Planctellipticum variicoloris: one gene and its partner. The protein of the gene in region 2 interacts with the protein of the main gene of each other region in a pairwise test. Links are inferred from orthologs where the notes say so. Each region holds a gene or a part of one and is shown on either strand. Other genes may lie near its edges.

Region 1 (3,281 bases), 1.4 Mb from region 2 along the record:
GGGCCTCTTCGCGAGTCCCGCGGCTCGCGGGCAGCTTGGCGATCATCTGGCGCAGGCGGTTTTCCGAAACCTGCCCGACAACTCGATCTGCTTCGCGTCCATTGGAGACCAGCACGAACGCCGGAATGGAAGTGACGTTGAACCGCTGCGCCAGTCCGGGGTTCCGGTCGACATCGACCTGCCGGATCGGCAGGCCTTCCCGCTCCAGCCGCTTGACGATCGGATGCATCTGCTGGCAGGGACCGCACCAGGTCGCCGAGAAGTCGAGCAGAATATTGTCGACCGACTCATCGCCGGCGCTCATCGGCGTCGGGACGGCGATCGTCGCCGTGATCCCCACGCTCAAGAGGCCCAGCACCAGCCAGACCCAGAGCTGCGGGCTGCGCCTGGACGGAATCTGCTGCGGATTCGCCGGGGACGTCGGGAACATAGGGCGGCCTCCGTGCCTTTGTAAGTCTTGCAAGCGTTCCAGGCGGCTGACGGACGTTTTTACAACGCGGCAACCCGGTCCCTTCCATGGTCCGGATTGTCCGAATCAGCCATAACGTCTTATTGAGTCTTGAGATTCATCCTGGCGACCTCCGGCAAGAGGGGCTGTCCGAAGTGAGGTCGCCAAGTCCTTCCAAGCACTCCCGATGCCAGATCGGCAAAATCCGCCGATCCGCCCGATTTCGAGATTCTGCGAAACCTGCGTAAAATAGCGATACTCGGCGGAGTGCGCGATCCGGGGCTCGCAATCACGACCGCCCGGGTCCGACTTGGACCGAATCCCGAGAGGCGAGCGGGTTCGCCTGTCCGATAGCTTGGGTGACCGACGGCCCCGGTTCGGCGACGGGGGTCGTTCGGAATCGGACGACAACAAGGAGGTTGTGCATGGCTCGAAACAAAGTGGCGGAAATCACGGTCGACTCGGCGCTCCGCCTGGTCGAAGTGATCTGCGAAGAAGCCCGCCTCGCAGAGAATGAAGATGTGAAGCGGGCGCTGCTCCAGACCGGAATCCGGATCGCCGATCTGGCGATCTCGCGCGAGCAGCCTGCGAAGAAACGAGGCAAGGCCGCGGCGTAGTCCGGGGCAGGCGCGGGAACCCCAGGCGGCAAGGCGCGCAGCGCGCCCAAGGAACATCTCAGGGTCAGGAGGCCGATTCAGGTCTCCTGACCCTGTTCTCTTTGCTGCCACCGCGGGGCTCAAGCCTGCTCGCGGCCCCATTCCAGCGCCAGATTGACCAGCACCCGGACTGCCGACTCCATCTCGTTCAAGCTCGCCCATTCCAGCGGCGAATGCGGGTTGTGCTGACCGGTCGACAGGTTCGGCGTCGGCAAACCTTTTTCCGTCAGCAGCGAGCCGTCCGTACCCCCGCGGATAATCGTGTGCTCCGGCGTCAGCCCGGCGGCTTTCACAGCCGCTTCCGCTTTGGTCAGCGCCCGGGGTTCCTTGACCAGTCCCTCCCGCATGTTGCGATATTGCCTGCGGATTTCCACGGTGATGACCGCCCGCGGAAACTCCTGCCGCAGCGTCCCGGCAATACTCTCCAGCAGCCGGGCCTGTTCATCCAGCGCACTCGACTCAAAGTCCCGCAGAATCAGCCGGGCGGACGCCTCGGCGACCCCGCCTTCGACGTGATAGGGATGAATAAAACCCTCGCGGCCGTCGGTCGTCTCAGGGCTCAACCGGGCCTGCGGCAGTCGGTCGATGAAGGCGCTCAGAATGCGGACCGCGTTCACCATCGATCCCTTGCCGATCGAGGGATGCGTGTTAATCCCGCGTACGGCCACGACCGCCTGGTCGGCGGAAAACGTCTCGGAATCGATCTGCCCCTGCCCGCCGCCATCCAGCGTATAGGCGCAGATCGCCCCCAGCTTCTGCAGATCCAGCTTGTCGGTCCCCCGGCCGATTTCTTCGTCGCAGGTAAAGCACAGCCGGACCGGGCCGCACAGCAGATCGCGGTTCTGCATCAGCTCCTGCGCCGCCTGCATGATCACCGCAATCCCCGCCTTGTCATCGCCCCCCAGGAGCGTCGTCCCGTCGGTCGTGATCAGCGTATGTCCGAGACAAGTCGTCAGTTCGGGGTTCTCGGCGACCTTCAGAACGCGGGTCGGCTCGGCCGGCAGGACGATGTCCTTCCCGTCGTAGTTTTCGTGAACAACCGGATTGACCTGGGCCGCAGTGAATTCCGGCGACGTATCCACGTGCGCGACGTACGCAATCGCCGGCGCCGCGTGGGGCACGGTCGCGGGAACCGTCGCCATCACGATCCCGAATTCGTCGATGGTGACGTCGGCCAGTCCCAGCGCCCGGCATTCTCCGGCCAGCATCCGGCTGAGGACGAGCTGCTTCTCGGTACTGGGATACGTCGTGCTGGTCTCGTCCGCTTGAGTATCCAGACGGACGTAGCGCAGAAACCGTTCGAGCAGCGTATCCACAGTCACCTCGGAACTTCACAGGAAGGAATCGATTCGGGTCGGTTGCCAGTGTGAGTCTAACCAAACAGGTCCACCACGACAGCCGATCCGACCCCGCCGCACCATGAAGAGAAATCGTTCTTCGAAGGGTGAGTCAAGGCTGGCTGACGGCTACCGCTGGCCGGCCCGATTCCCAACACAACCAATTTCTCAGTATGGAGTTGCGGAACGCGTATGAATCGCGACACAGTTCGTAGCGCGTCAAAAATCGTCAAATTCGTTCATCCAACGCTGGCCGGAAACGGGTCCGTACCAATAATCCTCCGCCCCTCACGCAGACCTGACGTCTGGCTGAGCCAGAGGATGAACTGATGCAGAGATTCGACGCGGTCATCGTCGGCGCCGGCCCCGGCGGCCTTGCCGCCGCTCTACAGCTTGCCAACGCCGGCCTCAAAGTCAGAATTCTAGAACGACGAAGTACCGTCGGCGGTCGGACCTCGGCGCTCGAAACTCCCGATTTCCGCTTCGACCTCGGCCCGACGTTCTTCCTTTACCCCCGCGTGCTCCAGGAAATCTTTCAGTCGATCGGTCGAGATCTCCACCAGGAAGTCCCGATGGTCCGGCTCGATCCGCAGTACCGATTGCTGTTCGGTGCGGGGGGCCAGCTCGACGCCACCGGTGATATTCCGCGAATGGAAGCCGCCCTCCGCGAATTCAGCGAGCACGACGCCGGGAACTTCCGGAAGTTCCTGGAAGACAACCGGACCAAGCTGGCGAAGTTCCGCCCCATTCTGGAGTCCTCGTGGTCGCGATGGACCGACCTGCTCTCCCCCACCATGCTCAAGATGCTGCCGTGGGTCCGTCCGTGGGCCTCGGTCGATG
Region 2 (3,137 bases):
ACGCCTCCACCTGCTCCGCCGTCAGTCGCCCGTCGTCGAGCACCCCCGGCAGTTGCAGCAGCTCAGCGACGGCCGGCGTATGCGGCGCCCCCAGGTCGACCGACAGATCCCGCAACTGATTCCAGTATGACAGCATCACATCGCGATTGAGACGCGGAGCTCCCGCCCCCCCCGCCGAATCCAGGCGGATCGTCAGCGATACGGTCCCGCGCGAAATCGTCTCGCGCAGCAGCCGCTCAAGATCCGCCTCATAGTGAAAAAAACCGTCCGGGCAGCGCAGATTCAACTTGAAGTGCCGGTTGTTGATGCTGCGGAGCTCGACCGCCAGATGCCAGTCTCCCGACTGGCTCCGCGACTCTCCAAATCCGGTCATGCTCAGCAGCACGGCGACTCACCTGCAACAGGCTGGGAAAACAGCAGACCGGCGACCTCTCGGAGTGGTCGCCGGCCCCTGCAGAATTTTCAGTCGTCTGACGGTCCCGGCTTACTCCGGTTTCTTCTCTTCAGCCGCAGGTTTCTCCGGGGCTGCGTCGGGCTTGGCCTCCTCCTTCGGCTTCTCCGCCGGAGCAGGTCCATCCGCCTTCTTTTCCGCCGCTTCGGCCTCATCCGGTTTCGCGGAAGGTGCAGGCGTCTTCGCCCCTTCGACCGCCTCGGCGGCCTTGGAAGTTTCGCCGCCCGCTGCAGGTGTCGCCTTTTCGCCGGTTCCTTCGGGCGCCGATTCGTCGGTCTTCTCCGGAGCCGTCAGCACCGGCGTCGTCGACGCCTCATCGCCGCCTTCGAACCGGCCGGTCGACAGGTTCCGCAACAGCACCACGTTCATGGCGCCCAGCAGCACCCAAATCACCGCCAGCACGATCGTAATGCGGGTAAAGACGTCCCCCGCTTTCGTGCCGAAAGCACTCTGTCCGCCCGCCCCGCCCAGCGCGCCGGCCAGACCGCCGCCTCGACCGCGCTGCAGCAGCACGATGAAAATCAGGAGCAGGCTGACGAACGCCAGCAGACCCATCGTCAGATAGGGGACGATACTCATGCCGAACTCACTCCTCGTTGGACGACCGTCGCCGGGCGACGTCGCTCACGTCCCTGTGGTAGACTCATTCTGTCGGACGCCGCAGCCGGGTTGGCCGCATGCAGACCGAATTACTTGGTTTCCGCGAGCGTCGCGGCCGCGCGAATGATCGGGAGAAACAGCTCCCCCTTCAGACTCGCTCCGCCGACCAGCGCTCCGTCGACGTCAGCCAGCCCCATCAGCTCCGCGGCGTTATCCGCCTTCACGCTCCCGCCGTACAGAATTCGCATCTCTTCGGCCGCCGGCGGATTGTAACGCTTTGCCAGCCAACCGCGAATGAACAGATGCGCCGCCTGCGCCTGGTCGGGAGAAGCCGTCACGCCCGTGCCAATTGCCCAGACCGGCTCATAGGCAATCACAATCTGCCCCAGCAGGCCGACGTCAACACCCGCAAACCCGCCCGCCAACTGGGTTTCCAGCACCTGCTCGGTCTTGTTGGCCTGTCGGTCGGCCAGCGATTCGCCCACGCAGAAGATGACGCCCAGTTCCCGGGAGGCCGCCGCCACGATCTTCTTGTTAATCAGATCGTCCGTCTCGCCGAAGTGCTGACGACGCTCGCTGTGGCCCAGAATCACCCACTGACAGCCGACATCCTGCAGCATTTCGATCGCCAGCTCGCCCGTATACGCCCCGGGGGATGCGAAGTAGGCATTCTGAGCCCCCAGGCTGACCTTGCTGTCGCCCAGCGCTTCCTTGACCGCCAGCAGGTAGGGGGCCGGCGGACAAACAGCCACATCCACCCGCGGCTGGGTCTTCTGGACTTCCACGGCCACCTCGGCCGCCAGCGATTTCGCCGACGACAGCGTCGTATTCATCTTCCAGTTGCCGGCTACAAACAAACGTCGCATCTCAGCTTCCCAGTTCTGAACCCCTCGCGGGCTCATGGCCACCTCGTTCCCAGGCTCTCCCCAGGGAACGCCTTCCGGCGATGCTCTCCATCGCCCTCGATTCAAATCTCTTCAAAAACGCGCCGGACTGCTCGATAGCGTCCGTCACTCACCGAATTGAGAGCCGGAGAACTCTCCAGCAGTCGGCCGGGGCCCCGATTGCCCGGACTTCTCTGCGGCCTCAGCGTTCCGCTCTGCATCTCGGCGAAAGATCTTCTCGTCCTGCTATTCCCGAGGTTCGCTCCGGGCATACGACCCCAGCACCTCGATCCGCACCGCCGACTGAGCCATCTCGTCCAGAGCCTTCTTGACCTTCGCATCCTTCATATGACCTTCCAGGTCCATAAAGAACACATAGCCGGTCTCCGGCCCCCGCAACGGAAACGACTCAATCCACGTCAGGTTAATCTTCAACTGCTTGAAGATCATCAGCGTATCGGACAAAGCGCCCGGTTTGTGCGGAATCTGCAGCAGAACAGACGTTCGGTCCTGGCCGGTCGGCCCGACCGGCTTGTCGCCAATGACCGCAAATCGCGTGATGTTGTCTTTGTTGTCTTCAATCGACTCCGCCAGGATGTTCAGACCGTACTCGCCAGCCGCCTGTTTGCTGGCGATCGCTCCCACCCCCGGCTTGTCCCGGGCAAGCTGCGCAGCGGTGGAAGTGCTCGTCACATCGATCAATCGAGCCTGCGGCATATTGCGGCTCAGCCAGTCCCGGCACTGCGACAACGCCTGTGGCTTGCTGTAGATCTCAGTGATCTCACCCCGCGGGCACTTCCCCAGCAGATTGTGGTGAATCGCGAGCTGGATCTCCCCGCAGATCCGCAGCGGCAGCCGCGTGAACATATCCAGCGTGTCGATGATCCGACCGTCCGTGCTGTTCTCGATCGGAACGACGCCGAAATCGGCATGCCCCCGGTTCACCTCTTCGAACACGGCCGCGATCGTGTTGACCGGAATCAGATCGGCCGATTCTCCGAACCGTTCGATCGAAGCCATGTGCGTGAAGCTGAACGACGGCCCCAGATACGCCACCCGCTGCACCCGCACCTGATTGCGTACGGCGCTGATGATCTGACGGAAAATGCCGCGAACTGCCCGCGCCGGCAGCGGACCGGGATTGGCCGCCTCGATCGCCGTGAACAGATCGTCATCTTTCCGCGGGTCGTAGAGACCAGCCC

Evidence for each region.
Region 1: the proteins of tpiA (region 2) and pepT interact in binary tests that used the Escherichia coli proteins (3 or more experiments, as listed by UniProt). The link is inferred for Planctellipticum variicoloris from one-to-one orthologs.

Annotation. Positions count from the first base shown.
Region 1 is NZ_CP130886.1:6,752,845-6,756,125, forward strand. Bases 303-3,266 are described here. They hold pepT (peptidase T), read right to left. Parts: upstream 2,421-3,266; coding sequence 1,185-2,420; downstream 303-1,184. Other genes in these bases: SH412_RS26300 (thioredoxin domain-containing protein), read right to left, coding at 303-430; SH412_RS26305 (hypothetical protein), read left to right, coding at 874-1,065; crtI (phytoene desaturase family protein), read left to right, coding at 2,771-3,266. Also shown: more of SH412_RS26300, read right to left, coding at 1-302; more of crtI, read left to right, coding at 3,267-3,281. UniProt on the Escherichia coli protein: Cleaves the N-terminal amino acid of tripeptides.
Region 2 is NZ_CP130886.1:5,366,754-5,369,890, reverse strand. Bases 30-2,849 are described here. They hold tpiA (triose-phosphate isomerase), read right to left. Parts: upstream 1,918-2,849; coding sequence 1,141-1,917; downstream 30-1,140. Other genes in these bases: pheA (prephenate dehydratase), read right to left, coding at 2,182-2,849; secG (preprotein translocase subunit SecG), read right to left, coding at 485-1,030; SH412_RS20915 (YicC/YloC family endoribonuclease), read right to left, coding at 30-385. In the rest of the region: more of SH412_RS20915, read right to left, coding at 1-29; more of pheA, read right to left, coding at 2,850-3,137. UniProt on the Escherichia coli protein: Involved in the gluconeogenesis. Catalyzes stereospecifically the conversion of dihydroxyacetone phosphate (DHAP) to D-glyceraldehyde-3-phosphate (G3P).